DNA from 3 places in the Marinobacter sp. L-46 genome. Region 1 is predicted to be linked to each of the others. Evidence: predicted binding sites of a transcription regulator. Region 1 holds the regulator's gene; each other region holds the start of a gene.

The links. Region 1 encodes sigma-54, which starts transcription at its own class of promoters, with help from an activator protein. Its sites were predicted from a motif close to ANTGGCATNNANNTTGCTNT; they were not measured.
Region 2: AC13DJ_RS09995 (TorF family putative porin) is a predicted target of sigma-54. The motif match lies at 1,258-1,277, and genes of this name have one in related genera.
Region 3: glnA (glutamate--ammonia ligase) is a predicted target of sigma-54. The motif match lies at 7,273-7,292, and genes of this name have one in related genera.

What each region holds. Positions count from the first base shown of each region.
Region 1 covers NZ_JBSXOP010000045.1:26,391-39,385, forward strand. Annotated here, with positions in the region: gene AC13DJ_RS05100 (carbon-nitrogen hydrolase family protein) at 1-273, shown strand, start outside; gene yjgA (ribosome biogenesis factor YjgA) at 302-829, opposite strand; gene mgtE (magnesium transporter) at 848-2,209, opposite strand; gene AC13DJ_RS05115 (HPr family phosphocarrier protein) at 2,296-2,565, opposite strand; gene rapZ (RNase adapter RapZ) at 2,572-3,456, opposite strand; gene ptsN (PTS IIA-like nitrogen regulatory protein PtsN) at 3,491-3,961, opposite strand; gene hpf (ribosome hibernation promoting factor) at 4,057-4,359, opposite strand; gene AC13DJ_RS05135 (RNA polymerase factor sigma-54) at 4,456-5,988, opposite strand; gene lptB (LPS export ABC transporter ATP-binding protein) at 6,122-6,847, opposite strand; gene lptA (lipopolysaccharide transport periplasmic protein LptA) at 6,825-7,394, opposite strand; gene lptC (LPS export ABC transporter periplasmic protein LptC) at 7,378-7,977, opposite strand; gene AC13DJ_RS05155 (KdsC family phosphatase) at 7,974-8,555, opposite strand; gene AC13DJ_RS05160 (KpsF/GutQ family sugar-phosphate isomerase) at 8,556-9,545, opposite strand; gene AC13DJ_RS05165 (ATP-binding cassette domain-containing protein) at 9,683-10,495, shown strand; gene mlaE (lipid asymmetry maintenance ABC transporter permease subunit MlaE) at 10,492-11,274, shown strand; gene mlaD (outer membrane lipid asymmetry maintenance protein MlaD) at 11,297-11,746, shown strand; gene AC13DJ_RS05180 (MlaC/ttg2D family ABC transporter substrate-binding protein) at 11,785-12,438, shown strand; gene AC13DJ_RS05185 (STAS domain-containing protein) at 12,435-12,746, shown strand; gene AC13DJ_RS05190 (BolA family protein) at 12,807-12,995, shown strand, end outside.
Region 2 covers NZ_JBSXOP010000063.1:14-5,381, reverse strand. Annotated here, with positions in the region: gene AC13DJ_RS10000 (OprO/OprP family phosphate-selective porin) at 1-1,037, opposite strand, end outside; gene AC13DJ_RS09995 (TorF family putative porin) at 1,318-1,842, shown strand; gene AC13DJ_RS09990 (ATPase) at 2,287-2,745, opposite strand; partial or broken gene AC13DJ_RS09985 (cytochrome c biogenesis CcdA family protein) at 3,128-3,711, shown strand; gene AC13DJ_RS09980 (hypothetical protein) at 3,708-5,327, opposite strand.
Region 3 covers NZ_JBSXOP010000087.1:5,023-18,017, reverse strand. Annotated here, with positions in the region: gene AC13DJ_RS15545 (CYTH domain-containing protein) at 1-623, opposite strand, end outside; gene AC13DJ_RS15540 (porin) at 796-1,626, opposite strand; gene AC13DJ_RS15535 (ISL3 family transposase) at 1,899-3,044, opposite strand; gene AC13DJ_RS15530 (hypothetical protein) at 2,952-3,215, shown strand; gene dtd (D-aminoacyl-tRNA deacylase) at 3,432-3,887, opposite strand; gene pip (prolyl aminopeptidase) at 3,996-4,958, opposite strand; gene typA (translational GTPase TypA) at 5,221-7,032, opposite strand; gene glnA (glutamate--ammonia ligase) at 7,425-8,828, shown strand; gene AC13DJ_RS15505 (DUF4124 domain-containing protein) at 8,960-9,487, shown strand; gene glnL (nitrogen regulation protein NR(II)) at 9,749-10,849, shown strand; gene glnG (nitrogen regulation protein NR(I)) at 10,846-12,279, shown strand; gene ssb (single-stranded DNA-binding protein) at 12,862-12,995, opposite strand, start outside.

The DNA of each region.
Region 1 (12,995 bases):
AGCGCCTTCACCTGGCAAACTGGTGATGCCCACTGGCATGCCCTGATTCGCGCCCGGGCCATCGAGAACCAGGTATGGGTGGTTGCAGCGGGGCAGGGTGGCCAGAACAGCGAACGCCGCAAAACCTACGGCCATAGCTTGATTTGTGATCCCTGGGGCGAGGTGGTCTGCGAACTAGAGCAGGGCCCCGGCGTGGTGCTGGCCGACCTGGACCTGGAGCGGCTGGAACAGCTGAGAACCCGCATGCCGGTGTGGCAGCACCGGCGCTTGTAAAGCGGTGGGGCGTTGCGCCCCACCGTGATTACTGCTGCTCGGCGTCGTCGATCCATTCCCGCAGGGCGCGGAACAGTTTTCGGGACTGGCCGGTATTCTTCTCTTTCTCCACATCCTTGCGGGCGTTGCGCACCAGGTTGCGCAGATGCTGCACCTCGGCGGTCGGACAGTAGTCAATAAACTCGCCCACTACCTTGTCGCCCTCGGCAATCATCCGGTCGCGCCAGCGCTCGGCCAGGTGGTGCCGGCGCGTGTGTTCCTCGCTGCCGGCGTGGAAGGCATCAATGGCCCGGCTCACTGCTTCAGGGTCATCTTCCTGGCGGATCACCTTGCCGATGTATTGCAGGTGCCGGCGCCGGGCTTCGCGCTGGTTAATCCGGCGTGATTCCACAATGGCGGCTTTCAGGGTTTCGCTGATGGTCAGCGAGGCCAGTTGTTCATCGCTCAGGTCCAGCATGCGTTTGCCCAGTTCCTGCAGGGCGTGCATTTCCCGTTTGAGCTGGGATTTACTAGGGCCGAAATCTTCCTCGAACTGGTCTTCGTGTTGGTCTGTCATGGCAATAAGGCTTGTCTGTCAGGCGTAGAAAAGGGTGGCCAATCCCAGGAAGGCCATGAAACCGACAACATCGGTTACCGTTGTCAGGATAACGCTGCCGGCCAGCGCCGGGTCAATGTTCCGGGATTTCAGGAACAGGGGCAACACCGTGCCCACCAGGGCCGCAGCTACCAGGTTGATCACCAGGGCAGCGGCAATTACCGCACCAATCAGCCAGTCGTTAAACCAGAGCACCGCGGCTGTCGCCACCACCAGGGCCCATAACAGGCCGTTGAGTACGCCGGAAAGAAACTCCCGGTTCAGCAGCCAGCCTACGTTGGCGCCGCTGATCTGGCCCACGGCCATGCCGCGGATAACCAGGGTCAGGGTCTGGCTGCCGGCAATGCCGCCCATGCTGGCTACGATGGGCATCAGTACCGCCAGGGCAACCACCTGCTGGATGGTTTCTTCAAACAGGCCGATGACTGCCGAGGCGGTAAAGGCAGTAATCAGGTTTACGCCCAGCCAGACCGCCCGGCGCTTGGTGGTTTTCATCACCGGGGCAAATGTGTCTTCGTCTTCGTCCAGGCCGGCCATGCTCATCAGGGAGTGGTCGGCATCATCCCGGATAACGTCGACCACGTCATCGATGGTGATCCGGCCCAGCAGCCGGTTGGTTTCATCCACCACCGGCGCGGAGATCAGGTCGTAGCGCTCGAACAGGGTGGCAACCTTGGTGTCGGACAGGGTGACGTGGATCGGCTCTATATCGGTATCCATGACCTCCCGCACGGTGGCACCGGGATTGGATACCAGCATGCGGGTAATGGGAAGAATACCGATAAATTCGTCGCGCCGGCTGACCACAATCAGGCTGTCGGTCATCGGCGGCAGGGTACGGTGCCGGCGCAGGTAACGTAGAACAACGTCAATGGTGATGTCCGGGCGCACCGTCACCGTATCGGTGTTCATCAGACCACCGGCGGTGTCTTCCGGGTACGAGAGTACTTCCTCTACCCGCTGCCGGTCCTGCTCGTCCATGGTGTCCAAGACTTCCTGGATCACCGTATCCGGCAGCTGCTGCAGCAAGTCGGCCAGGTCGTCCGATTCGAAGTCTTCCAGCAGGTTGGCCAGTTCCTGGGCGTTGAACTCGCTCAGGAAGTCGGCCCGGATGTCGTCCGACATGTACTGGAGGACTTCACCTTCCAGTTGTTTGTCGACCAGCTTCCACAGCAAAACCCGCTGCCGTGGCGGGGAAGATTCCAGCAGGTGGGCAATATCACTGGGGCTCAGGCCGCCATTCAGGATGCGCGCTACCTGTTTGAGGGCACCACTGTCGAGGGCCTCACTGAGGGAGCGAAGCCGCTGTCGGGCCTGACTTTTTTCCAGAATGTCGGTCATGAAACCACCTGCGATCAGAAAACCTTTGTATTATAGCGGAGTTAGGTTACACAGGTGAGGAAGACTTGCAGGTGAATTACGAAGTTTTATTCACCCTCGCCGAAATAGTCGTCGATCAGTGCAATCAGGGCGTCGATGGCTTCCTGTTCGTCCGGGCCATCGGCGGTCAGCTCCACTTCGGTGCCCTGGCTGGCGGCCAGCATCATCACCTGCATGATGTTGCGGGCATCCACTTCCCGGCCCTTGGCCTTCAGGGTGATCTTGCTGTCAAACCGGGAGGCGGTGGTCACCAGCTTGTTGGTGGCCCGGGCGTGCAGCCCGAGCTTGTTGATAATTGTGATGGGGCGGCAGATCATGGCGGCTCAGATCTCTCCCCGGGCTTGCAGGTGAGGCAACTCGGTATGGCGCACCTGCACGTTGCGGTACTGCTTGCGGAAGTAAGCGCCCAATTGCTCGCACACATACACCGACCGGTGCTGGCCACCGGTGCAGCCGATGGAAATGGTCATGTAGCTGCGGTTGCTGTCGGCAAAGGACGGTAGCCAGGTGTTCAGGAAACCGGTGAGGTCGTCCACCATTTGCCCGGTCAGCGGTTCCCGCTCCAGGAAATCGATTACCGGCTGGTCGGTGCCGGTGTGCTTGCGCAGGCTGGTGTCCCAGTACGGATTGGGCAGGCAGCGCACGTCGAATACATAATCGGAATCTACCGGCACGCCGTGCTTGAAACCGAATGACTGGAACAGCAGGGCGATTTCCTGTTCCTTGCGGCCGGCCACCCGCTGTTTCACCATGTCGCGCAACTCGTACATGGATAGGCCGGTGGTGTTGATATACAGGTCGGCCAGCTTCGACAGCGGTTCCAGCAGCTGTTTCTCGTTGCTGATGGCTTCGCGCAGAGAGGTCTTGTCGTCGCTCAGGGGGTGCTTGCGCCGGGTGGCGTGGAACCGTTGGAGCAGGGATTGCTCGTCGGCATCCAGGAAGATGATTTCGATCTCGATCCCGGTATCACCCAGCCGCTGGTAGATGTCCTCGAAATTGGCCAGTTCACCGGACAGGTTGCGGGCATCGATACTGACCGCCATTTTCTTCAGGCGGCCGGGGGCCTCGTGGGCCACGGCTTCCCGGGTCAGGGGAAACAGCAGGCCGATGGGCAGGTTGTCTATGCAATAGAACCCCAGGTCTTCCAGTACGTGCAGTGCCGTACTTTTGCCCGACCCGGACCGGCCACTGACGATGATCAGCTTCATGGTTAGGCTTCTCCCGTACTTTGACAGCCCTCGGTTACTGGCTGTCGGTGGTCATGCCCTTATACAGGGAGTCGGCATCCTGGCATTTGCGCAGGCGCTCGCAGAATGCGCTGTCGTTGAAACGTTCAGCAAGCTGGCTCAACAGCTCCAGGTGCTCGCTGGTGGCTTCTTTGGGCACAACCAGGGCAAACACCAGGTCTACCGGCTGGTTGTCGATGGCATCGAAGTCCACCGGCTCGGCCAGGGTCATCAACACTCCGATTACCCGATCCAGGCCTTCCAGGCGGCAGTGGGGTATGGCGATACCCTGCCCGATACCTGTGCTGCCAAGACGCTCCCGGGACACCAGGTTGTTGAAGATGTCGTTATCGTTGAGAGTCTCGTCCTGATAGTGAATCCGCTCGGCAATAAACTCCAACACCCGTTTCTTGCTGGACGCCGGTACCTGGCACAGCGTCAGTGCAGGGGCCAGGATGTTGTCGATGGTCAGGGATGTATCGCTCATGGATTAACTGTGAACCCGTAAAAAAAAGGCTGCGGCCGGTAGCCCTGCCGCAGCTCGTTCGATTGAATTACCCGGTAGCCTGCGCCTGAAGGCGCTTAGCCGTTACCGTGCATCCGGTCTACGTTCTTTTCCTTGTGCTTGAGGATCTGGCGGTCAAGCTTGTCCACCAGGGCATCGATTGCCGCGTACATATCCTCGTTTTCAGCCTTTGCGTGAATCTCGCCACCAATTACGTGGAGGGTAGCTTCAGCCATCTGGCGAACTTTCTCAACTTCCAGCGTCACCTGACAGTTACTGATGTGGTCAAAGTGGCGCTCAAGCTTCTCGAACTTGGTGTTGACGTAATCCTTCAGTGCAGGGGTCAGTTCTACGTGATGGCCTGAAATGTTGAGTTGCATTGGCGTCTCCTGTTGTCATCATGCCGGCGTTCCGCCGGACTGAGTACCAGAGCTTCGTGCCCCGGTGAATATTGGTAAACGATTGCCGGTAAAGGCTTAAACCAGTCGCTTGCGTTCGTTCGAAGGAGGTATGTGCATGGCCTCCCGATACTTGGCCACGGTGCGCCGGGCCACGTTGATACCCTGTTCCCCTAGCATGGCCGCAATTTTGCTGTCGCTCAACGGCTTTTTCGGGGTTTCCTCTGCAATCAGTTTCCTGATCATGGCACGAATTGCCGTAGAGGAACACTCCCCGCCTTCGGCGGTGCCCACGTGGCTGGAGAAGAAATACTTCAGCTCGAAGATGCCCCGGGGTGTGTGCATGTATTTCTGGGTGGTTACCCGGGAGATGGTGGACTCGTGCATCTCCACGGCCTGGGCGATGTCCGACAGGATCAGGGGCTTCATGGCCTCCTCACCCTGGTCCAGGAAGCCCTGCTGGTGCTCGACAATGCGGGTGGCCACTTTCAGCAGGGTTTCGTTGCGGCTCTGCAGACTCTTGATAAACCACTTGGCTTCCTGCAGCTGGTCGCGCAGGTAAGTGTTGTCGGCGCTGCTGTCGGCCCGGCGAATCAGCGAGGCGTAACTGGCGTTCACCCGGATGCGCGGAGCAATTTCCGGGTTCAGTTCCACCCGCCACCGGCCTTCATGCTTGCGCACGATCACATCGGGGATTACGTAGTCGGTATCACCGTGATCAATCACATCCCCCGGTTTCGGGTTCAGGCTGGTAATCAGGGCCAGGACTTCCCGCAACTGGTCTTCCTTCAGCCGGCTGCGGCGCAGCAGCTGCGCGTAGTCACGGTTGCCCAGCAGGTGCAGGAACTGGGTGACAACCTGGCGCGCCTGGCGCAGCCAGGGGGTGTCCGGTGGCAGCTGGTTCAGCTGGATCAGCAGGCATTCCTGAAGGTCCCGGGCAAACACACCCGGGGGGTCGAAATGCTGCAGCCGGTGCAGCACGGCTTCTACCTCATCCAGGTCCAGTGGGTCTTCATCGCTGTCTTCACGCAGGCCGGCGTGGATTTCGTCCAGCGGCGAGGTGAGATAGCCCCGGTCGTCCACGGCGTCCATCAGGGCGTGCGCGATGGCCTGGTCCCGTTCGCTCAGGGGGGTGAGGTTCAGCTGCCATTCCAGGTGATCCCGCAGGGTTTCCGTAGGGGAGTTGCGGGTTTCGAAGTCCGAGTCGTTCTCGTCGTCGTCTTTCGGAGTGCTGGCCGGGGCGGTTTGGTAGATGTCTTCCCAGGCGGTATCGACCGGCAGGTCGTCAGGAATGGTGTCGGTAATGTCGTTTTCCGAGTTCCAGTCCGGCCCGTTTTCGGATTCGTCCCAGTCGTTGCTGCTTTCCGGGGCGTTGTCATCCTGGGCGCTGGCGGTTTCGTTGTGCTGGTCGTCAGAACTTTGCTGTTCGGTGGTGTCGTCCGGGCCGTGGTCGTCGTCCTCGGCGGTTTCCAGCATGGGGTTGGAGTCCAGCGCCTGCTGGATTTCCTGCTGGAGATCGAGGGTAGAAAGCTGCAACAGGCGGATGGCCTGCTGCAACTGGGGCGTCATGGTCAGGCTCTGGCCCAGTTTTAGCTGTAACGAGGCTTTCATAACCATGGCTTTAGATCCATAACAGACTGGTATCCCGGTAAAAAATCGAATTTCCTTGCAAGATCTTTGCCGAGTTTACTTGTTACCGTTCTGCAACACAATCAGACCTCGGTGAAAGGGCGGGGCGCTCCGCTTAAAGGCGGAATTCGTCCCCCAGATACACCTCTTTTACCTGCTGGTTGGCGAGGATGGCCTCGGAGTTGCCGGAGGCAATGATGTGGCCGCCGGACACAATGTAGGCGTTCTCACAGATGTCCAGGGTTTCCCGCACGTTATGGTCGGTAATCAGTACGCCAATGCCCTTATCCCGCAGGTGCCGGATAATGTGTTTGATGTCGCTGACGGAAATGGGGTCTACCCCGGCGAAGGGCTCGTCCAACAGGATGAAGGCAGGCTCCATGGCCAGGGCCCGGGCAATTTCCACCCGGCGACGTTCGCCACCGGACAGGGCCATGCCGAGGCTGTCCCGGATATGGGTGATGTGGAATTCTTCCAGCAGCTCTTCCAGCTTGGCTTCCCGGTCGGCCCGGTTCAGGCCCTTGCGGGTTTCCAGGATGGCCATGATGTTGTCCCGCACGGTGAGTTTGCGGAATACCGAGGCTTCCTGGGGCAGGTAACCGATGCCCTTACGGGCGCGGCCGTGCATGGGCAGCGGAGTGATGTCCTGGCTGTCGATGGTGATGCGGCCCCGGTCTGCCGGCACCAGGCCTACGATCATGTAAAAGCAGGTGGTTTTGCCTGCGCCATTAGGGCCCAGCAGGCCGACGATTTCTCCGGAGCGGATCTCCAGGGAAACATCCAGGACCACTTTTTTCTGCTTGTAGCTTTTGGCCAGATTACTGGCCCTGAGTACTGCCATCAGAACCTTCCCCGTTACTGGACTGGCCGGTGTTACGCGGCTGGATGACCATTTCGACCCGGCCGGAACCGCCGGTTTCTGTATTGCCGCCCTCGGCGGTGACCACCCGGCTGACCGTATTGTAATGAATAACATCACCCTTGAAGGTGTTGCCCGCCTGTTCGATGACGGCCTGGCGCTCGAAGGTCAGCTGGTTGTCTTTCGCGGCCCAGGTAATGTTCAGGGCGCTGGCATTGGTCATGCCTTCGCCTTCCCGGGAGGGCTGGCGGTAATGGGCGGGTGATCCACTGGCTTCAATGCGGCTCAGGCCCTGGTCGTCCCGGTACAGCACCGCCCGCTGGGCTTCCAGCCGGGTGCTGCCCTGCACCAGTTCCACGTCGCCGGTGTAGGTGGCCACGCCGGCGCTGTCATCCAGCCGGGCGGAGTCGGCACTCACCTGGATGGGGGTGTTCGAGTCCATATCAAAGGCCATCGCCGGGGCGGCCAGCATCAGCGCGGCAGCCAGCAGCGCCGGCGGATAAAAACGGAGCTTACCTGACGGTTTCATATTGCCCTTCCACCCGGGAGTTGAGTTCCAGTATGCGTTGATCAATCCAGGCCTTCATGCCGGTGGCCTGGGTGGTACCGAACGGCTCGGTAATGGTTACCGGCAGGTCGGTGAATACGGTGCCTTCGTTGTTGTCCAGGGTCAGCGCTTCCGTGGCCAGCGTGGCCCGGGAGTCGCCGCTGGTGCGCAGTACGGTCACGTTACCTTCCAGGTGCATCAGCCCCTGAGACTGCAGCAGGCTACCTGCATCGGCTTCAATTATCCACGGTTCGGCCTCACCCTCGCCGAACAGGCGGGCGCTCGGGTCTGTCATCCTGGCGCTGCTGTCGTGATCGAACTGCTCGATGCGGGGGCTGGTCATGTGGATTTCCAGGGTGCCCTGTTCATTCCAGGCCCGGTAGTCGGCGCCCACCACGAAGCCGTCCGGCTCGGCGGGGCCCCGAAGCTGTGCCGCTTCGGGATCGGGTACCGGTGGCTCGCCGCTTTGCCACATCAGGTAAATCGTGGCGGCAACAGTAGCCGCCAGGGCCAGGGTGCGCAGCCAGGGTTTGCCGGCCTGTGAGGAAAAGAACCGCCGGATCATGCCCGGTCGTCCTGTGATTCGGCCAGGTAGGGGGCCAGGGTGTTTTCCAGCTGGCCCTGGGCCCAGAGAATCAGTTCGCAGGCTTCGCGCACGGCGCCCTGACCGCCCGCTGCCTGCGTGCAGTAGTCGGCATGCTGACGGACCAGCCAGTGGCCGTTGGGCACGCTGATGCCAAGGCCCGCGTACTGCAGGGCAGGGAGGTCCGGCAGGTCATCGCCCATGTAGCCGATTTGCCCGGCGGTAATGTCCATGTCAGCCACCAGTTCCTGCAAGGCCACCCGCTTGTCTTCCCGGCCCTGCATCAGGTGGCTGATGCCCAGGTCGTTCATGCGCTTTTCGGTGAGCGGCGAGCGCCTGCCGGTAATCACCGCCACGGTAATGCCGGCGTGCATCAGCTGTTTCAGGCCCAGGCCATCCAGGATGTTGAAGGTTTTCAGCTCGTCGCCGCCGGCGCTGAAGTACAGGCGGCCATCACTCATAATGCCGTCTACGTCAAAGGCCACCAGGCGGATGGCGGCGGCTTTGGCTTTCAGTGCGTCGTTCCACTGGTTTTGCAGGGGGTGAACCATGCCGGTCATTCAGATAACCCCCGCGCGCAGCAGGTCGTGCATGTTGATGGCGCCGGTCAGCTGGCCGTTTTCATCGGTGACCGGCAGGGCGTTGATCTTCAGTTCTTCCATCATGTTCAGGGCTTCGGCGGCCAGGTGGTCGGCGCGGATGGTTTTGCCGTGGCGGGTCATGACATCCCGGATGACAGTGGTGTGCACATCCACGGATTTATCCAGGGTACGGCGCAGGTCACCATCGGTGAAGATGCCGGTCAGTTCGTCCTTTGTATTCACTACCGTGGTCATACCCAGACCCTTGCGGGTGATTTCCAGCAGCGCGGTGCTGAGGCTGACATCTTCGGTGACTTTCGGAATTGCATCGCCGGAATGCATGATGTCGGAGACCCGCAGCAGCAAGCGCCGGCCCAGGCTGCCGCCGGGGTGGGAGAACGCGAAGTCTTCGGCGCTGAAGCCGCGGGCTTCCAGCAGGGCCACGGCCAGGGCATCGCCCATCACCAGGGTGGCGGTGGTACTGGAGGTGGGGGCCAGGCCCAGGGGGCAGGCTTCAATAGCCACGCTGACATCCAGGTTGGCGATGGCTTCCTTGGCCAGGACCGAGTTGGGGTTGCCGGTCATGCTGATCAGCGGAGCGCCCATGCGCTTGATCAGGGGCAGGATGGTAACCACTTCGCTGGTGCTGCCACTGTTGGAGATGGCAATCACTACGTCCTGCGGGGTAATCATGCCCATGTCGCCGTGGCTGGCTTCGCCGGGGTGTACAAAGAATGAAGGCGTGCCGGTGCTGGCCAGGGTGGCGGCAATCTTGTTGCCGATGTGGCCGGATTTGCCCATGCCGGTCACCACCACGCGGCCCTTGCAGGCCATGATGACCTCGCAAGCCCGGGTGAAGTCGCCATTAATGCGGCCCTCAAGGGCTTCGATAGCTTCCCGTTCGATGCGGATAGCCCGCAGGGCAGAGGTGCGGTAGTCCTGGCCACCTGAAGAGTTGGAGTCTGTCATCTCGGCTGGTTTTCCCTCTGTCCGCTTGCTTGGTTTGGCTGCCCCGGCTACCATCCGGGCCGTGAGCGATTGGCTGGCAAGTATATCATTTATGAACCTCTTGTCTTAATGTAGGCGCTCCCCGAGAAGGATGGATTATGGAGTCATCTGCTTACATAACACTTAAGGATGTGGTGTTTTCCCGAGGTGGTCGCCGCATTTTCGACGGCGTAACGCTGGATATACCCAAGGGCAAGATCACCGCCATTATGGGCCCCAGCGGCACCGGCAAGACCACGCTTTTGCGCCTGATCGGCGGCCAGCTAAGGCCGGATTCCGGGCAGGTTTCCGTGGACGGCCATAATGTGCCGGCCCTCAAGCGCAAAGACCTTTACCGGTTGCGGGAAAAGATGGGCATGCTGTTCCAGAGTGGTGCCCTGTTCACTGACCTGAGCGTTTATGAAAACGTGGCCTTCCCGCTGAGGGTGCACACCAGGTTGCCGGAAGACATGATTCGCGACATCGTGCTGATGAAGCTTGAGGCCGTGGGCCTGCGTGGTGCCCGTAAACTCATGCCTTCCGAACTGTCCGGCGGCATGACCCGCCGGGTTGCACTGGCCCGTAGCATTGCCCTGGACCCGGAACTGATCATGTACGACGAGCCGTTTGCCGGGCAGGACCCCATTGCCATGGGCGTGCTGGTGAAGTTGATCCGGGATCTGAACAGTTCCATGGGGCTGACCAGCGTGCTGGTCTCCCACGATGTGCCGGAATCTCTCAGTATTTGCCACTACGCCTGTATCCTGGCGGACGGTAAGGTGATCGGAGAAGGTACTCCGGAGGAACTGCGCCAGCATCCGTCTGACCGAGTCCAGCAATTTCTGAATGGCCAGCCCGATGGCCCGGTGCCGTTCCATTATCCGGCCAGCGATGCCGCTGCGGACTTCGGCGTAAACGGAGGCGCACTATGATCGACCGTATTGCCGCCCTGGGCCGTGGCGGGTTGGATGTGATTTCTTCCTTTGGCCGGTCCGGGCGTTTCCTGGTGGGCGTTCTGGCAGGCATTCCCCGGCCGGCGACCGGGTTTCCGCTGTTGCTGCGCCAGTTGTATTTTGTCGGTGTACTGTCGCTGGCCATTGTGGTGGTGTCCGGGCTGTTTATCGGCATGGTGCTGGGCCTGCAGGGTTACACCATTCTCAGCGATTACGGCTCCGAGGCTGCGATCGGCCAGATGATCGCCCTGACGCTGGTGCGTGAGCTGGGGCCGGTGGTAACGGCTCTGCTGTTTGCCGGTCGGGCTGGTTCAGCATTGACTGCAGAGATCGGCCTGATGAAAGCCACCGAGCAGCTTTCCAGTATGGAGATGATGGGTGTGGACCCCTTGCGCCGGGTGATTGCGCCCAGGCTCTGGGCCGGATTTATCGCCATGCCGGTGCTGGCCATGATTTTCTCCGTAGTCGGTATCTGGGGTGGCATGCTGGTGGGCGTGGACTGGCTGGGCGTGTTCGAAGGCGCCTTCTGGGGCAACATGCAGTCGTCAGTGGATTTTGTGGATGACGTACTGAATGGCGTTATCAAGAGCGTGGTGTTCGGTTTTGTCTGCGCCTGGATTGCGGTGTATCAGGGCTATGATTGTGTGCCCACCTCCGCCGGCATCAGTTCTGCCACCACCAAAACCGTTGTTTATTCATCGCTGGCGGTGCTCGGGCTGGACTTCGTCCTGACGGCCGTCATGTTCGGCGATTTCTGATCAAATTTTCAGGGAGCCTGCAATGGCACAAAGAACCACAGAAGTAATCGTAGGCCTGTTCATGATCGCCGGGTTGGCCGCCCTGCTGTTCCTGGCGTTGCAGGTGAGCGGACTGTCTCCGAAATCGGCTGGTGATCGTTACACCCTCTATGCCAACTTCAATGACACCGGAGGCCTGGCGCCCCGGGGCAAGGTGTCGATGGCGGGTGTCACCATCGGTGCCATCGAATCCATCGAGCTGGATACCGAAACCTTCCAGGCCCGGGTAGTGCTGGCTATCGATGCCGGTATCGACAATATCCCGGCGGACAGTGCAGCAGTAATACGTACATCCGGCCTGCTGGGAGATCAGTACATTGATATATCTGTTGGTGGCGACCTCGAGTCCCTGAGCCCGGGCGACACCTTTTATTCCACTCAGTCTGCCATGAATCTCGAGCGGCTGATCAGTAACTTTGCCTCCGGACGCTGATGCGGGGCAGAGCACAGAAACGAATGCGGGAGAACACAATGCTTGCCCTGAAACAACGATTCATCTGGATGTTTGCCATGGTTGCCCTGGTGGCGGGCCAGGCCTGGGCCGGTCCGGAAGATGACCTGAAACAGTATGTAGACGAAAACACCCAGAAGCTGGTGCAGAAGCTCAATGAAGAAAAGGGCCTCTACGAGCAGGACCCGGAAGCCTTCTATGCCAGCATGGATGAAACCCTGGACCAGTTTGTGGATTTTCGCCGCATTGCAGCCCGGGTAATGGGGCGCTACGCTCGCCAGACCTCTCCCGAACAGCGGGACGAGTTTGTGGCCAAGTTCAAGCGCAGCCTGTTCGATAGCTACGCCCAGGCGCTGGTGAGTGCCGAGAACTTCGAAATCAACGTGCTGGACGCGGAAATCCTGGCTCAGAACGACGACCGTGCGTCTGTGCAGATGGAAGTAATCAGCGCGTCCGGCAACCGCTATCCGGTCACCTACTCCATGTACCGCAATGGCGAAGGCCGCTGGATGATGGAGAACGTGATTGTGGAAGGCGTGAACATCGGCCTGGCATTCCGGGATCGCTTTGCCCAGGAAATGGAGCAGAACCGTGGCCAGGTTCAGGCCGTGATTGATGGTTGGGGCGATGCTGTTGAAGCCCTGAAGCTTGATGAGGAGCTGGACCGTTCATGACCGCTCCGGCTGTCGAGCTCTCAGGTAATACTCTCGCCGTAACCGGTGAGGTGAACGCCGATACCGTGATCGCCCTGCGCAAGCAGGGTGAACAGTTGATCGGGGCGGCCAGCGTCCCGTTAACCGTTGACCTTTCCGGCCTGGCCACCGCCCACAGTGTGGTGTTGTCCATGCTGTTGTGCTGGCACCGGCTGGCCCTGGGAAAACAGCAACCCCTCACCTTTCAGGGTGCCAGCGACCGCCTGTTGTCGCTGGCCGCCCTCAGCAATCTGGAAGACCAGATTCCCGGATTTGCCACACACAGCTGACCGGCGCCCGGGAATTGGTTACAATTCCGCCCCTGATTTCAAACCAGTCGAGGAATCCCTATGGACGCCGCCCAGGTTACCGAACTTGTTAAAGAAGCCCTGCCCGGTTGCGAGGTTCAGGTACAGGTCGATGGCAGCCACTACCTTGTGGTTGCTGTGGGTGACGTATTTGAAGGCCTGCCCACCATCAAACGGCAGCAGATGATCAACAAGGTACTGTTCCAGCACATTATGGACGGCACCATTCAC
Region 2 (5,368 bases), on a different contig from region 1:
CCATTGGCTTGTTCGCCATCCATGTAGCTCATTCCAAGTCGAACATTCTTGTTGGCGTAATAGTTAACGCCCAGTGTTGTTTGCTTACCGTCGGTCGTGGCCAGCCCCACATCACTGTATTTTCCGTCACCATCCTCAAAGCGGGCAACAACTTCCCAGGCCCCTTTGGGTGATGCCGGTTTTACCCGCTTGAATATTCCGGCTTTGTAAGGACGGCTTTCGCCGGTGATGATCCAGCCAAGCTGTACGTAATAGCCATCAACATCCACCTGGCCTTCCTCGGAATCGAAATATTCGGCCTGGGCATGGAAGGGCCCGGAAGCGCCGGCGAGCTCCAGATTAAACTTATCGACCTCACCGGCCTGAGTGTCGGCATCACGCGTGGAATAACCCGCACCAAGATGAACAACCATATTGTTCGTTTGAATCGGTGCAACCGTGCCCCGCGCGGTTACTGCCGTGTTATTGAAGTCGTCGCTGCCATCGCCGTTTGCCTCGAAGTAGCCGATACCGTAGGTCCAGTTGTCGCCTTTGCCACTGAGCTGGATGCCGCCGCTGCGACCGGGGGTATAACGCTCGGACATGGCGGATCGCTCAAGGGCCGAGATGTCTTTTGAACTCGTTAATTGTTCCAGGCCGAATGGCTCTTTCTGCTTACCAATAGTCACGGTTGCAGCTGAGCCAAATCCCAGGTAGCGAATGTACAGGTCCTCAGCGTCCCCGCCTTTGGCGCCATCACTCTCAGCCACGTTGAACTGGATTTTGTACGCCCAGTCGCCAAAGTTGCCCTTGGCGTAGAGGCGTGCCCGGCGCGCGTTGAAATCGGTAGTGTCACCTTTGACGTCAGACTGCGTGGCGTCGTAATCCCATTGAAGGCGCCCGCCGAGCTGAAAAGACGCAGAGTTATCCGACACTTTCACTTTGATACCGCTGTCGGTATCGATCACAAGGTCTTCGCCGCTGGTCGTAACAGTTCCGGCCTGTGCAGCAGAAGCGGCAGAAATCGCCAAAGCCAAGCCCAAATATTTCTTGCTCATGATCTGTCTCACCTTTTTCGGTTTGGTTGTGTGTGTTGAAGCGCGATTAAAGTCTATTTGGCAAAGATTACAGAATGGTTACAGAGAATGCATCAAAACAGGGCGCTGGTCCGGGCCGGTGACAGGTTCTGGGGCGCTAGGTGTTGCGGTCGTTTTTCGGGGGCAAGCTCAGAATGTGCCGATTTGTCTCTATAATTATGATAAAAAAGAATAAATAAGATGTGGCAAGACTTTTGCTGATCATATTTGGAGCAATGAAACCCAACCGAAGGTATCCATTATGAAGAAGCAGTTTTTCACCAAATCCGGATTTATCAGTATCACTTTGCTTGCAGCACTTCAGGCTGCGCCCGCCATTGTTAGCGCTGACGTCAGCTCAAATGTGAGCGCCAGCAGCAACTATCTGTTCCGGGGCGTCACCCAGACAGACGGGGCTGCGGCTGTCCAGGGAGGGTTGGATTATGAGCATGCGTCGGGCTTCTACGCCGGTGGCTGGGGTTCCAATGTCGATTTTGGTGACGGCACCAGCTATGAGCTTGATCTTTATGCCGGATTCTCCGGCTCTGTGGAAGAACTGGGTTATGACGTTGGGTACATTTATTATGCGTATCCTGACGCGCCGGACTCCATTGATTTCGGCGAACTTTACGGCGAGATCAGCTATGGCATTGCTGCTGTAGGCCTAGCCTACACGATCAACAGCGACACCAGTGGTGATGGGGTGTTCGTGCAAGGAGATGCCTATTACTACGCCTCTGTTGGGGTGCCTCTGCAGGACAGCTACAGTGCCGGTGCGACAGCTTAATAAAATGGAGTTTTTTCATAGGTGCACCCTTCTGGGTTAGATGAAGAGACGTATATAGCTGTTCCGGAAAAAGGCTTTCGAAAAGCTACTGATCCAAAACATGAACAATTAGACACCTTGAAACTAAAACGAAACTGAATTTTTTGGCCTGGTCGCTCCGGCCTTGATTCACGTCAGTTTTTATTCCCGCCTGGCGGCAAAAGCCCCGGGCCCCTGCCTCCGCGGCGACAAAGACTTGATAATTGTCACGCTGCACTATCCGAACCCCAGGCCCTGCTTCCAGACCGCAATCGACCAATACACGTGTCTGGCCGGTTTCAACCTGGAGCCGGTCGCGGTCTCCGTTCCACCCGGGAATGTGATGTTCATCTGCGCTCATCCTCCGCCTGATTGAGAAAATGCCGGATCGGTGCCCGGAAATCAGAGCGCTGCTTCAGTGGATGATCAGAGGTCGTCCATTCGTCCGACCTGACGGGCCAGTCGCATCGATTCGTTCTGTTCCATGGTTAACAAAGCCTGGAACAGTTCCCTTGCCTCGGGAATCTCCGCCCGGTCCGCCATGGCTTTATAGAGGTCGGCGATCTGATCATGAAAGTCGAATACCTCCCGGCAAATACCCTGGAAATCAAGCTTTGCGTACGGCTCATCACAGGTACGGTGAGTTTTGACGGGATTATGCGAAAGGTAATCAAAGACTCTTGTTTCTAGCGCCCTGGAATCCCCCTGACGTTCAAACTCGCTCACGATCCGCTCCATTTCGGACTCATGGGCCGCCAGATAGTCCAGCAGTGCCCGGGCCCGCTCTTCTTCATTTTTTGTCGCACAGTGGGACAGACAACTCGCCAGGTGTGAGTGCAGATCCCGCGTCCAGTCAATCAATTCACCAAAGGTTCTGATATGCATTTCGTTGTCCCCGCTTTGTTTGGGTTGATGATTGCCAGCCCGGTATAAGGTTCCCTGTTCGAAGTAAAACCCTGCAACCTGAACTCACCCTGAAAACCAGCAAAAGAAAGTAAAATTCCGGCCCTGGCACTGGTTAATATGATTTGCATCAATCCCATACCACACCGGGGGCGGCAACTCATACTATGCTGAACCGAAACTGAACAATCGCCACTAACTGATCCGGATCTGACAGGAGTCAAGTCTGGATCATTTCATGGACACTCAATACCTTACTGCTTGACATGTGAGTGGCTCAGAGGTTTTATGATCCGATGCGGCTTCATCGCCGGGCCACAGGGCCGGGCAGACCGGATATCCATTCATATTCACCGGCAGTGCCGGCGGCGCCGTTAGTGAGGCATCAAACCGCCTGAAAGCCTTGTGGCTGAGCTGCTGTTTTGTCCTCGGGTTCAGCGTGGTTTTCGTGGCGCTGGCTGATGGCCTACCGGCAGGAAGCCAATCTGGTGGCGGGCCTGCTGATCGTGCTGATGGGCCTGTTCATGCTGGGCTGGTGGAGCATGCCGGCGCTGCAACGGGACTGGGCGCCTGGGGCAAACGCTCGAGGGAGGACGCCCCACAGCGGCCTTTTTGCTGGGCATCGCCTTTGCCGTCGGCTGGACGCCCTGCATCGGCCCGATACTCGGAGCCATACTGGCGCTCAGTTCCACCCACGCCAACGCAGAAACGGGCATGTTGTACCTAGCGGTGTATTCGCTCGGCCTGGCACTCCCGTTTCTCGGAACCGCGCTGTTCATCGAGCATTTTCGCAAGCGAGTGCGCGGATTCAGCCGCTGGAGCAGGCCGCTAAGGGCACTGGCGGGCCTTGTGCTGATCATCATGGGCATAATGGTGCTGACCGGCCAGATGACCTGGTTCGCCACCTGGATGCTGTCGACCTTTCCCGTGTTGGGAAGGCTTGGCTAGTGTCCCAGGTCGGCTGGAAGCCGGTAGAGCCTTGTTGCGCCTTCCCCGGCCTTACTATCTCCACCTCGGCTTCCTACCGAGAAAAAGAACAGCCCACCGCTCCCATAGGCCGGCTTCGCCGAGCGGGGTATGGATACCCTGGATCTTCCCAGAACCGATGGCGAGCCCGGGTTTGCGTCCAGCCAGTCGATAGCGACGACATCCCTGGGACCTGCGGCCTCCGCAGAGCTCGGGCGCTGCGCGATACCCACCATGGGGCGCGAAACCCTATCCGCCCCTCCGGTGCCGCCGACAAACGGGTTACCCAGAGACAGGGATCTTGTCGGACTGAAAATCAGTTCCGGGTTTACCTCAAACCGGATTTCCGAGCTGACAAGAGGGTCCATATCGTAGCTGAGCTGCAATTCCGGGCCATTGCCGGAATACACAGAGGCTTTACCGTCAAACGCACTTACAAAAGCCAGATCGCCGCTGTCTGTCTTGCCCAGAACCCGGGAGCCCAACACCCTGAAACCCGGCGTCAGGGCGCTGAATGTGTCATTGGCGCTTTCCGCCATCTTCTCTTGCCCCGGCATAACCGTGTAAATCTTTGACCCGAAGCCGTGCTCTGCCGTATAGGACTGCCCCAGAATGGTGTCACTCCGCCCATCCAGGTCGGTATCATGCACGCCCATCATCAATGGCGAAAACCCGACCAACATGGCTCGGTCCCCGTCAAGCCTGACAACAGAACCTGACACCCGGTAATCATCCCATTGGTTGACCAGCAGATAAAGCTCACCGGCACTGCTATACCAGTCCATGTAAATGATTCTCTCGCCACGTGGAATATCAACCACGGCGATTTCGCTTACAGAGCCATCGGAGCGCCCCGAAAAAAACCTGATTGTCTGCTTGCCTTCCAGTGCCACGACATAACGCCCCGGGATTTCATGGACCGCAATCGAACCTGCCCGGCCCGGCAACTCAAGAGCAAGCTCGGCCTCCGCCTCTGCCGCAACACGAAAACTCTCTTCCTTTGAGTATGAAGCTGCGCCGATATCAATCATCCCGACCAGCCAGGTTTGGTCATAGGTGACAACTACCCTGCCCTTGCTTATTAACTCGAACGTCAGAGAGGGCTCTGCCTTGCTTTCCTCATTTTCCCAGACCAGGCGTGGAAACATGGATTTCAGTTCTTCTTCCACGGGCCCGCTTTTTTCGGTTGTACTTTTAATTACGGCCGGCAAAGGGCCAAACCTCTCCACAACGGCATTTACACCAGGCATGGGCCCGGACAGCAGCTTGCCAACGAATTCTTCCGGATTAATCCGTAAAATACCGATTACGGACCGGCGGTCACTGACCAAACTGGCATCGCCGTTCTGAACGGGTTTTGCCGTAACGAAAACATCCCCCACCCCGACAACATTATCGCGCCGGTCTATGTAAACAAGACCTTCGTCCTTGTCGATCCGGCTGATCGCGGAAACAAAAGGGTCGAAGCGCTCACCTGCGAAACAGAGCTGTCCGGTTATTGTAAAAACAATGGGTAAGCGGATTAAATGGTTGATCTTACCTTTGCATGAGAGTGAGACAGACCGGCATCTCATCGGATTATCTGGTTGATGCTTCACCTACTGCTGGTGCATGTTTCCTTCGCTAATTCCAGCAAGAA
Region 3 (12,995 bases), on a different contig from region 1:
GAAGCTGGCAATGCCAGGGACGGGCGGTAGATTCCGGCAAGGTAGTAGCCCTGCTCGGCTTTGCTCACAAGGTTAAGAAATACCGGAACGGCTTGTGCGAGCGCGCGGGCATTTTCAAGCAGCGCTGCCGGCTCGCCCGCTTTCAGCTCAAATTCCACTTCATACAGGGGCCTTGCCTGCTTTCCGCCTACCACTTCGCCTGAGTCCAGAGCGACCTCAATGACGGACTCTGCTTGCTCCAGCATGATAATGCGCCTCTGGAAGTTGGTCTCGAAAACCAGTTCCAGTTCGCCAAGGTCGACCTCAGATCTCAACGGAGTCTGTTCCAGAAGCTCAAGATCCAGATCCGGCCCCGGCAGATCCCACTCCCACTCCTGGCGGCGATGGGCTCCGTTTACGAACTCGCCCTGGGTTTTCAAGGTCTGGATGTAGCGACCACCGGCCTGACGGACTCGCAACGCGGCACGGGCCTGATTCAACGCAGCATTCGGGGTGTCATAGTAACGATTGACCAGTGTTTTAACCGGACCTTCGCTTGCACCCGGTTGACCTTTGAGCCACTCGAAGGCCCGGGACTGTGCGGATTCCGATAGGGTCAGCTTTACTTCAAGTTCCGTGGCCACTGGAGTGCTCCTGATGATTTCTTTTCCTGCCAAAACAGAAAAGCCGGTGACAGAGACACCGGCAGTTGCATCAAAGTCATCAGTGTTGTCTGCACGCTCAAAGTTGTAATCGTACACGTCGTCACCACCGCCAATGTAGCCTTCGAAGTATACATACAGGTGGTCAGATACATTATGCAGCGCCTGCAGGCAGGGTAATGGTATCCCACTTGGTGCTGTCAGAGTTGTCAGCTTCAGCCATTTCGTAAGAAAGAGCGAACTGGTTTTTACCCAGAGTGTACACACCCATCAGGCCAAACTTGTCATACGCATCTTTACGAGTGTGGTATTCACCGGTAACCCGCAGGTTGTCCAGATTGTAGCTGACACGCAGACCGTAGGTGTTCTCGTTATCACCACCGTTGTCGTTAGAGTCAACGGCAAACGCCAGCTCAAGAGCGTCTACTTCGTACATTGCAGCCAGCTGGTAAGGATAAGACTTGTCACCGCCTTCGCCATCGCCGTTAACCTGCACTGCACCACCCAGAGTCAGACCGCTGAATGACGGAGAACGATACTGAATCAGGTCACCTTCGCCAGTGCTATAGCCCGCTGCGCCGATGCTCAGGGTCGCTACTTCGTAGAACTGAGCGATTTCGTCGACTGCAGTTTCATATGTGGAGTCGTCTGAACCGATCCATACCTGGCCAAAACTGTCGCCCTTAACACCAATGTAGGCTTCGTCGATGTTTGCACCAGATGAGTCTTTCTCATCAGCACCAAAACCGTCCAGCTCCAGCTTGAAGAAACCGGTAATGCCCGGAGCAATCTCGTGGTCGTGCATAACACCCAGAGTAGAACCGTTGTCAGCGTGTTCAACTTCAGACGGACCACCATCAACGTTGTCGTGGGTCAGAACGTACTGAATGTTACCGTAAACGGTCGGCAGGTTGCTTTCCTGGGCCAGAGCAGCGCCAGAGAAGGTTGCGGCTGCAATAGCAGAAGCAAGAATAGTTTTTTTCATGTTGCGTCTTCCTTTTTGAGTTAACTCAGGTTTTCGACGGGTGTAAGCCCCGATTTTTACTGGTAAATCCAGCAAATGCCGGCTTTACCGGAACCCCGATCAACCCCCATTTATTTCCAACAGGGGGCCGACATTTCTTCTTTTTATCTGGCCGGGAAAGCCCCGAACCTTAGTTATCAACCACTTACAGAACTTTGTTAAAGTTCAGCGTGATAAACCTGTCTTAATACAATGTTTGCATTTTTGCAAATTTTCACGGGCTAATTTTTGGTTCATCGCGGGTTAGCGGGAAATGCTGCTTTTATCTTCAGAAAGAAGTAGTCGTTATCCCGGTAGCCGTAGGCCACCCGCTTGATCACCTTGATCTTGTTGTTCATTCCCTCCAACACACTGGTGTTCAGCCGGTAGACCGCGCTGGCGATAATGCCGTCGACGTAGCCCTTGAGGCGCCTGGCAAACTGCTGCACGGGGGCCAGCCCACTACTCATAGCCAGATTTAGCCAGTCTTGCCAGCGTTGTCTGGCATCGGCCTCTGAGGGAGCGTACCAGAGCTCTTTGAGCTGGTCTTTCAGGACGTAGACAGTCATCAGGGGCTGGTTGGCTTGCAGCAGTTCTTCGAGCTTCAGAGCCTGCTCATCCTTGAGGTTGCCTCGGTTTCTGAGCAACAGCCAGCGACTTCGTTTCACTACTTTGCGAGCCGGCTTGTCGTGTCGAAGCTGATTGGCCTGATCGACCCGGACACGGTCAATCACTTCCCGTCCGAACTTTGCTACAACGTGGAACAGGTCATAGACCACCCGTGCTTGTGGGCAGTGGTGCTGAACTTCCAGGTCCATGGCGGTATTCATATCCATCGCCACGGCTTCGACCTGGCCACAGGTTTCCGGCCCCAGCCATTCAAAGAAGGGGCGTACCGCTGCTCGACTGCGGCCTTCTCCAACCCAGAGGACTTGTTGAGTATCCGCATCAATCGCCACGGTGGCGTAGCGGTGTCCCTTGAACAAGGCGAACTCATCCATGATCAGTCGACGAATCCGGCGTTTATCTGGCTCAGTCACTTCTCGTTTGAGGCGCCGATGGTCGATGGCCTTGACCGTATGCCAATGCAACCCTAGCAGCGTTGCCACATGTTGGATCGGCATCAGTCGTACCAGGGATTCAATCCAACTGACCATGCCTGCCGTCAGACGCTGTCGCCCTGGTAACCAGCGAATCTGTTCAAGCTTGGGGCCACAGGTCGTACAACGAACTCGGCGAACTGGCACGTCCAGCCAGACACGGTATTGGAACAGGTCGCGTTCTCGGACTCGTCGGGTGCTGATGTCATGGATGGCAAGCGTGTGCTGATTACAACCACTGCAGCATGGCAAGTAATCGTCGGCAGGTTGCAGTCGGATGAGCAGAGATTGAGCGTCAATCTGGGCATACGATTCTATCGTGAATCCTTCCCAGAACAGGGCAAGAGGATTAGCATTCATAGGGACGGCGGTGAGTCGGTCAGGTTTGTTGTTTTGGCGAACTCAAAACTAACCGGTTTTACCGCCGTCTCCTACTTTTTCACGCTAACCCGCGATGAACCTAATTTTTAGCCTTTTTTGGTCAGGAAGCAAAGTTCTTTATTCCTCAATGGCTTGACCACAGATTCCGGTTTTATCTACCAAAATCAGGGCCAGAACCCAAAAACCGCTTCCAGAACAATCAACTAAGGCAGTCCGAGCTAGCAAAACCACAAACCGGCTCAAACATTACCTTATCTACCGCCCTTTTGTGAGGCGCCAGATACAACTCTGTCACATTTCGGTGCACTAACCCTTTTTGCCGGTTTCTAGCATGAACGTGACAGGGCCGTCATTTACCAGGGCCACTTTCATGTCTGCACCGAACTGCCCTTCCCCAACACGACTCTCCCCAAGTTCAGCTCGGGCCTGGGCCACAAAATTCTGATACAGGGAATTGGCCATATCCGGCGCAGCCGCCAGCGAGAACCCCGGGCGGGTGCCGGAGCCGGTATCGGCGGCAAGTGTGAACTGGGGAACAATCAGCAGCGATCCACCGGAGTCCTGAACGTTAACGTTCATCCGGCCCTGCTCGTCGGGGAATACCCGGTAGGAGAGGATTTTTCGGCACAAGTCCCTGGCCTCATTCTGTGTGTCGTCCTTTTCCACACCCAGCAATAGCAGAAGCCCCGGCCCAATGGCGGAAATCTTTTCCCCATTCACCGTTACACTGGCTTCGGAAACGCGCTGGACCAGTCCTTTCATTCCATCCCTTGGCAAGATGAGCACAGGGTTAAAAATCAGCAACGCGCAAGAGTGTATAGGGCCCTCGGCGGGGCCGCAAGCCCTTGAAGGCCAATAATAAGTCTATGCTCAACCGGCGCTGGGCAGGCTTTTCGCCACTACCTCTTCTACGCCCCGCAACAGCGCATCCACAATAGCCGGCTCGGACGCGGAATGGCCGGCATCCCGGATAATATGCAGCTCGGCTTCCGGCCAGGCCCGGTGCAGGGCCAGGGCATTATCCAGCGGGCACACCATGTCGTAACGGCCGTGCACAATTACCCCGGGGATATCCGCCAGCCGGCCCGCGTCCCGCACAATCTGATCCGGTTCCAGAAAGGCGTTGTTCATGAAGTAGTGGCACTCAATACGTGCCAGGGCGATGGCCACATGGGGGTGGCCGAAATGCTCCACCACCTTGGGGTTCGGGTGCAGAGTTGCGCAACGGCCTTCCCAGATCGACCAGGCCTTGGCTGCCTGTATCTGCTCCAGTTCATTGGCGCTGGTGAGCCGGCGATAGTAGGCCGTCACCATATCACCGCGCTCAGCTTCGGGAATCGGAGCCAGGAAATCCTGCCAGTAATCCGGAAACACCCGGCTCGCGCCTTCCTGATAAAACCACTGAATATCTCGCGGCCGGCACAGGAAAATGCCCCGCAACACCAGCCCGAGAACCCGCTCCGGATAGGCTTCGGCATACACCAGGCTGAGCGTGGAGCCCCAGCTGCCACCAAACAGCAACCAGCGGTCAATGCCCAGAAACTGGCGAATGGTTTCCATGTCCTGCACGAGGGTGTCGGTGCTGTTGCCTTCCAGCTCCGCCAGCGGCGTGGAACGGCCAGCGCCGCGCTGGTCCATCAGGATAATCCGGAACCGCTCGGCATCGAAAAACCGCCGGTGGTAATCCTCACACCCACCACCCGGCCCACCGTGAACCACAAGCACAGGAATGCCATCCGGATTGCCGGATTCTTCCAGGTACAGCTCATGGGGTTCGTCCACCGCAAGGCGATGACGGGCGTAGGGTTCAATATCGGGGTAGAGGTTCAGCATGACGAACTCCGTTTCAGGGATAACGGCAGTCTAGCTGAGTTGGGTGGGGACAATAAAGGAGGGATTGGTTTGCCACGAAATCCACTAAAGGACACGAAAGAAAGAAAGAAACTGACTGGCCACGGACACTCACTGACCCTCACGGACAAAAATGCTTTTGGCAGTTGTCCGTGTAATTCCGTGAGTGTCCGTGGCAAAAAATAATCTTTTTCTTTTTAAGCTCTTTTCGTGTTCTTTCGTGGTTTTCGTGGCAAAAAGTCTTTTACTTCTTACCCGCGCGCTTGCGCTCGTTCTCGGTCAGAAGCTTCTTGCGCAGACGGATCGACTTGGGCGTTACTTCCACAAGCTCATCGTCGTCGATGAACTCCAGCGCCTGCTCCAGGGTGAACTTGATGGGCGGCACCAGGCCGATCACTTCGTCTTTACCGGAGGCACGCATGTTGTCCAGCTTCTTGCCCTTGGTGGGGTTAACCACCAGGTCGTTGTCGCGGCTGTGGATACCACACAGCTGGCCTTCGTAGATTTCCTGGCCCGGGTCCAGGAACAGCTTGCCACGGCTCTGCAGGGTTTCCAGCGAGTAGGTCAGCGCGGTACCGGTCGCCATGGAAACGATAACGCCGTTCTGGCGGCTGGTTACGTCACCCATCTTCACCGGGCCGTAGTGGCTGAAGGTGGAGGTCAGGATGCCGGTACCGGAGGTCATGGTCAGGAAGGTGTTCCGGAAACCGATCAGGCCGCGGGCCGGAATGGTGTATTCCAGGCGGATACGGCCCTTGCCGTCCGGGATCATGTTGGTCATGTCACCCTTACGCAGACCCATCTGCTCCATAATCGGGCCCTGGTGCTGCTCTTCGATGTCGATGATCACGTTTTCGTACGGCTCTTCCTTCTGGCCGTTTACTTCCTTGACCACCACTTCCGGGCGGCCTACGGCCAGCTCGAAGTTTTCGCGGCGCATGTTCTCGATCAGAACCGACAGGTGCAGCTCACCACGGCCAGACACCTTGAACTTGTCCGCTGAATCGCCTTCTTCAACACGCAGTGCCACGTTGTGCAGCAGTTCTTTTTCCAGGCGCTCTTTGATGTTACGGCTGGTTACGTACTTGCCTTCTTTACCGGCAAACGGCGAATCGTTTACCTGGAAGGTCATGGATACGGTGGGCTCGTCAACGGTCAGCGCCGGCAGGGCTTCTACGTTAGAGGGATCACACAGGGTGTCGGAAATGAACAGCTGGTCCAGGCCACTTACGCACACAATGTCGCCAGCCTGGGCTTCTTCAACTTCCACACGCTGCAGGCCGGAGTGGCCCATGATCTTCAGAATACGGCCGTTGCGCTTCTTGCCGTCGGCACCGAGAGCCACCACCGGAGTGTTGGTCTTCACTTTACCGCGCATGATACGACCGATACCGATTACACCCAGGAAACTGTTGTAGTCCAGCTGGGAGATCTGCATCTGGAACGGGCCGTCCATGTCAACAGAAGGCGCAGGCACGTGGTCAACAATCGCCTGGAACACGGCGTCCATGTTGTCCTGGAGGTCTTCATGGTCCATACCGGCAATGCCGTTCAGGGCGCTGGCGTAAACAATCGGGAAGTCCAGCTGCTCGTCGGTGGCACCCAGGTTATCGAACAGGTCAAATACCTGGTCTACAACCCAGTCCGGGCGCGCACCCGGGCGGTCGATCTTGTTCACAACCACAATCGGGCGCAGGCCCGCTGCGAAAGCTTTCTGGGTAACAAAGCGGGTTTGCGGCATGGGGCCGTCGATGGAATCCACCACCAGCAGCACACTGTCTACCATGCTCATTACCCGCTCAACTTCGCCACCGAAGTCAGCGTGGCCCGGGGTGTCTACGATGTTGATATCGTAGTCCTTCCATTTCAGCGCGGTGTTTTTTGCCAGAATGGTAATGCCACGCTCTTTTTCCTGGTCGTTGGAGTCCATAACGCGCTCGTTTTCGAGCTCTTTACGGTCCAGGGTGCCAGACTGGCGCAGCAACTGGTCAACCAGGGTGGTTTTACCGTGGTCAACGTGGGCAATGATGGCGACGTTTCTAAGCTTATCAATCACAACGGGTATCCTGCAGAAATTAGCGGCGCGCAGTATATCGAAAAGTCCATGTCGATAATATGAAGAATAGTGCCTAATATGTAACCAACCCTTCCGGCGCACTGATATCAGGCAATCCACCGGTTTTCGCACCAAAGTGGTGCGCTATTCTGGTGCAATTCCAGGCCGGCCACCGTACACTTTTGCACACACAACGCACCAAAGCCTTGCCACTGCGCTGTTGTGGCGCAGTTACACAAAACTGGCAAGGCACTTGCTTAGTGAGGAGCAGCCGTAATTGAAAGGTAAGGGCCAAAGGCTTCTGGTAAGCTGCCTTCACCTGCAAGAGATCGGGCCTCAGCACACTGAACGATCCGGCACAACGAACACGAAATCACTACGGAGCATGCACAATGTCCAAGACGATTGATTTGATCAAAGAACACGAAGTCAAATGGGTTGACCTGCGCTTCACCGACAGCCGCGGTAAAGAACAGCACGTTACACTGCCTGCCACTGAAGTAGACGAAGACTTTTTTGCCGACGGCAAGATGTTCGACGGCTCTTCTATTTCTGGCTGGAAAGGCATCAACGAGTCCGACATGATCCTGATGCCGGTTGATGAAACCTCCGTGCTGGATCCGTTCACCGAAGAAACCACCGTTAACATTACCTGCGACATCGTGGAACCCACCACCATGCAGGGTTACGAGCGTGACCCCCGCTCAGTTGCCCGTCGCGCAGAGGAATACCTGAAGTCTACCGGCATTGCCGACGGCGCCCTGTTCGGCCCGGAGCCGGAATTCTTCATCTTTGATTCCGTTAAGTGGAAGACCGACATGCAGGGCTCCATGTACGAGCTCTACTCAGAAGAAGCCGCCTGGGTATCCGGCGAAGACTTCGACCGCAACAACATCGGCCACCGGCCGGGCGTGAAAGGCGGCTACTTCCCGGTTCCGCCGGTAGACAGCCTGCACGACCTGCGTGGCGCCATGTGTGCGGCCATGGAAAGCATGGGTCTGACCATCGAAGTGCACCACCACGAAGTGGGCACGGCCGGCCAGTGTGAAATCGGCGTTGGCCCGAACACCCTGACCCGCAAAGCAGACGAAGTTCAGATTCTGAAGTACTGCGTGCACAACGTAGCCCACGCCTACGGCAAAACCGCCACCTTCATGCCCAAGCCGGTCGTGGGTGACAACGGTTCCGGCATGCACGTGCACATGTCCCTGAACAAAGACGGCAAAAACCTGTTCGCAGGTGACAGCTATGCCGGCCTGAGCGAAATGGCCCTGTACTACATCGGCGGCATCATCAAGCACTCCAAGGCCATCAACGCCTTCACCAACCCGGCCACCAACAGCTACAAGCGCCTGGTACCCGGCTTTGAAGCCCCGGTCATGCTGGCCTACTCTGCCCGTAACCGTTCCGCTTCCATCCGGATTCCGTACGTAAGCAGCCCGAAGGCACGCCGTATCGAAGTGCGCTTCCCGGACCCGGCAGCCAACCCGTACCTGGCCTTCGCCGCCCTGATGATGGCCGGCCTGGACGGCATCCAGAACAAGATCCACCCTGGCGATGCCATGGACAAGGACTTGTACGACCTGCCGAAGGAAGAAGCGATGAACATCCCGCAGGTAGCCACTACCCTGCAGGAGGCGCTCGATTGCCTGGCAGAAGACCACGAGTTCCTGACCCGCGGCGGCGTGTTCACCGAAGACATGATTGCCGGCTACATCGACCTGAAGCGTGGCGAAGTTGAGCGTATCAACATGACCACTCACCCGGTTGAATTCGAACTGTATTACTCCTGCTAAGCCCCTGCACCAATTTGGTGCGGCCCGGTAACAGCCAGCCCCGCCCCGCGCGGGGTTTTTTTGTATCAGCCGTTGAAAACCCCGCCAACGGCGCCGATAATCGAGGCAGTTGATCAATGCAGGCCTTTATTATGAAAACACCTCTCGCCCTTGTAACCGGATTCTGTTTACTGGCCGCCGCCGGCGCCCACGCAGAGGTGTACCGGCATGTGGATGCCCAGGGCAACGTCACCTTCTCAGACGAGCCGATGCAGGGCAGCGAAACCGTTAAAGTAAAACCGGTTACCACCATCACCCTGCCCAAACCGGAAGTGGTGAGAGAAACCGACCAGCTTCGGCAAGAAGTCCAGAAGGAAGGCGCCAACTACGACAGCCTCACTTTTGTGCACCCGCAAAACGACCAGGCCTTCTACAGCGGCAGTGGCGACGTCACCTTTGAAGTGCGCAGCACCCCCGGCCTGCAACGCGGCCACAAATACGAAATCACCCTCGACGGCCAGCCCGTAGGCCAGAGCTCCTCCGGCTCGGTAACCGTGAACAACATTGATCGCGGCACCCACCAGGCCGGTGTGCATATCGTGGACGACCAGGGCGTTCAGGTGAAAACCGGCCCCGGCATCAGCTTCACCGTTCATCGCCCGTCTGTCCTGCGCCGATAACACATCAGCGGTAGCATCCGGAATTAGTTGCACCAATTTAGTGCATACGCACCACATTAACGCCATACTCTGGGCAGCGAAGGGGCAAATCGCCGGCTGCCTGTAGCCTTTCCCGCACCATCTGCACCAAGCCACAGCACCGCCATGCCCCACAGGCCGGCCCGCGCCCGGCCGTTGCCCATTTTTTTCTGCGAGCCAGCAAAACTGGTTCGGATTTTGCAAAACCGGGGTACACGCATGAAACGAAAACGGAAGCCGAGCATGACGTCGCAGCCGCCCGCCACCCCGGACAGTGGATACAAAAGCATTCTGGACAGCCTGACCACCTCCCTTCTGGTGCTGGGCGAAGACCTCACTATCCGTTACCTGAACCCGGCGGCCGAGAACCTGTTTGAAACCAGCCTGACCCGCACCCGTGGCCAACCGCTGGGCGATCTGCTAATCGACTCCAGCGACGCCCTGAAGACCCTGTACGCAGCCCTCAACAACGGCCAGTCCTACACCCGCCGCGAGGCCGAGTTCGCCCTGCTGACAGGCTCACGTTTCACCGTAGACTACTCGGTAACCCCGGTCAGCGTAGACCCGACCGAGCTGGTGATCGAAATCCAGCCGAAAGACCGGATGCTGCGCATCAGCCGGGAAGAAGACATCATCTCCCAGCAGGAAACCACCCGCATCCTGGTGCGCGGCATGGCCCACGAAATCAAGAACCCGCTGGGGGGCATTCGAGGTGCGGCGCAACTGCTGGACCGGGAACTGAACAGCGAAGACCAGCGCGAATACACCCAGGTGATCATTAACGAAGCCGACCGCCTGCGCAGCCTGGTAGACCGCATGCTGGGCCCCAACAAGGCCCTGCAAATGGCCAGCACCAACATCCACGAAGTACTGGAACGGGTACGCACCCTGATTGAAGCCGAAAGCAAGGGCCGGGTGCGCCTGAAGCGGGATTACGACCCCAGCATTCCGGAATTCACCGGCGACAAGGAACAGCTGATCCAGGCCTTCCTGAACATCGCCCGCAACGCCATGGAAGCCGCCTTCGAAAACCAGGTAGACAGCCACAGCGGCGACATGCCCACCATCACCTTCCGCACACGGGCCCTGCGCCAGTTCACCATCGGCCACCGACGCCACCGCCTGGTGTGCCGGGTAGACATCATCGACAACGGCCCGGGTATACCGCCGGAACTGCTGCAGAACGTCTTCTACCCCATGATCAGTGGCCGGGCGTCCGGCACGGGCCTGGGGCTTTCCATTACTCAAAGCATCATCGGCCAGCATCGCGGGCTGGTGGAATGCGAGAGTGAACCGGGAAGAACCGACTTCATCATCTTCCTGCCTCTGGAGGACAACCAATGAGCCGAACGGGAAACGTCTGGATCATAGACGACGACAAAAGCATCCGCTGGGTACTGGACCGTGCCCTTACCCAGGCCGGCCTGCACCCCCGCGTATTCGACAGCGGTGAAAGCATCATGATGCGCCTGGAGCACGAACAGCCGGATGCCATTATCAGCGACATCCGCATGCCCGGCGTAGACGGCATTACCCTGCTGTCCAGGATCGTGAAGAAGCACCCGGACCTGCCCGTTATCATCATGACCGCCCACTCCGACCTAGACAGCGCGGTGACCAGCTACCAGACCGGTGCCTTCGAATACCTGCCCAAACCCTTTGATGTGGATGAAGCCGTGGCTCTGGTTAAGCGCGCCATCGCCCACAGCCACGAGAAAAAGGCCGCGGCAGAACCCCAGATGGAGTCGGTTCAGAAAAACCTGGAAATCATCGGCGAAGCACCCGCCATGCAGGAGGTGTTCCGCGCCATCGGCCGGCTCTCCAACTCCAACATTACCGTACTGATCAACGGCGAGAGTGGCACCGGTAAAGAACTGGTGGCCCAGGCCCTGCACAACCACAGCCCCCGGGCCCACAACCCGTTCATCGCCCTGAACATGGCCGCCATCCCCAAAGACCTGATTGAATCGGAACTGTTCGGCCACGAAAAAGGCGCCTTCACCGGCGCCGGCGCCACCCGCCAGGGCCGGTTTGAGCAAGCCAACGGCGGCACCCTGTTTCTGGACGAAATCGGCGACATGCCCGCCGACACCCAGACCCGCCTGCTGCGGGTACTGGCCGATGGCGAATTCTACCGGGTAGGCGGCACCACCCCCATCAAAGTGGATGTGCGCATCATCGCCGCCACACACCAGGACCTGGAAAAACTGGTGCAGGCCGGCAGCTTCCGCGAAGACTTGTTCCATCGCCTGAACGTAATCCGCGTACACCTGCCCAAACTGGCGGAACGCCGGGAAGACATCCCCAAGCTGATGCAGCACTTCCTGAAGCGGGCCGCCAAGGAACTGGCGGTAGAAGCGAAAATACTGCGGCCAGACGCCGAAGAATACCTGACCACCCTGCCCTGGCCCGGCAACGTGCGCCAGCTGGAAAACACCTGCCGCTGGCTGACCGTAATGGCCAGTGGCCGGGAAATCCACGTAGACGACCTGCCCCCGGAACTGCTGCACCAGGCCGAAACCGATAATGCCGGCACCGGCCAGACCTGGCAGGAAGGCCTGAAAAACTGGGCCGAACTGGAACTGAAACGGGGCAAGAAAGCCATCCTGGACACCGCCGTGCCGGAGTTCGAGAAAATCATGATCGAAGCCGCCCTGAAACACACCGGCGGCCGCCGCCGGGATGCCTCGGTACTGCTGGGCTGGGGGCGGAATACGCTGACGCGGAAGATTAACGAATTGGGGATGGATCATCCGGAGGGGGAGGAGGAGTAAGCCTCTTCCCCCATGAGATTGGATTCAGTTGGCGGGGACTTCGCGCCAGTAGATGATGCGGTCGTTGCCGCGGTAGACGCCGAAGGTGGCGGTGGCGCGTGATCAACACCACTTATCCGTGTTTGATCGGTTCGCACCCGATGATCCGGCGCCTGTCAGGTGCAAGTCCGACAGGCTGCCAGGTAGTCAACGTGCGTCCCACTTAGGTTCCACTTACGTCCCCTTAACACTCTCACCGAGCGCGTATCACGTGGTTGGTTAGCCGGGCGTTCTAACAACTTCCCCGACCGACTACACGTGAAGTGACCTCTCAAGAGTCATAGGTCACTGATATCCTGAAACCCACAAAGGACTATGGTTCAACCAATCAGGCTTAACCGTATGGGGCCTGTAATGACGGGCGCAAGTTAGACTCTTTCACCGCCACCCGCCTTTTCCTGACATGCTGCACTCCCCTCCCTCTTTCGAGGTTCAAGCCCATTACTGGGCGAGGATAAGTCAGGTTTGCAATAGGCCTACCAACAGCCTATACGTGTAGCGAAAATGTCACAAATACTTGATTTACCTAGAAAAATGGCTCACTCAGAAGGGGATATCGTCATCAAAGTCGTCAATCGGCTCCGGCATGCCGCCGCCCTGCTGCTGGGGCGGCTGGTTGCTGTATCCGCCACCCTGGTTACCCTGGCCACCCTGCTGCTGTTGCGGGGGCGGGGTGT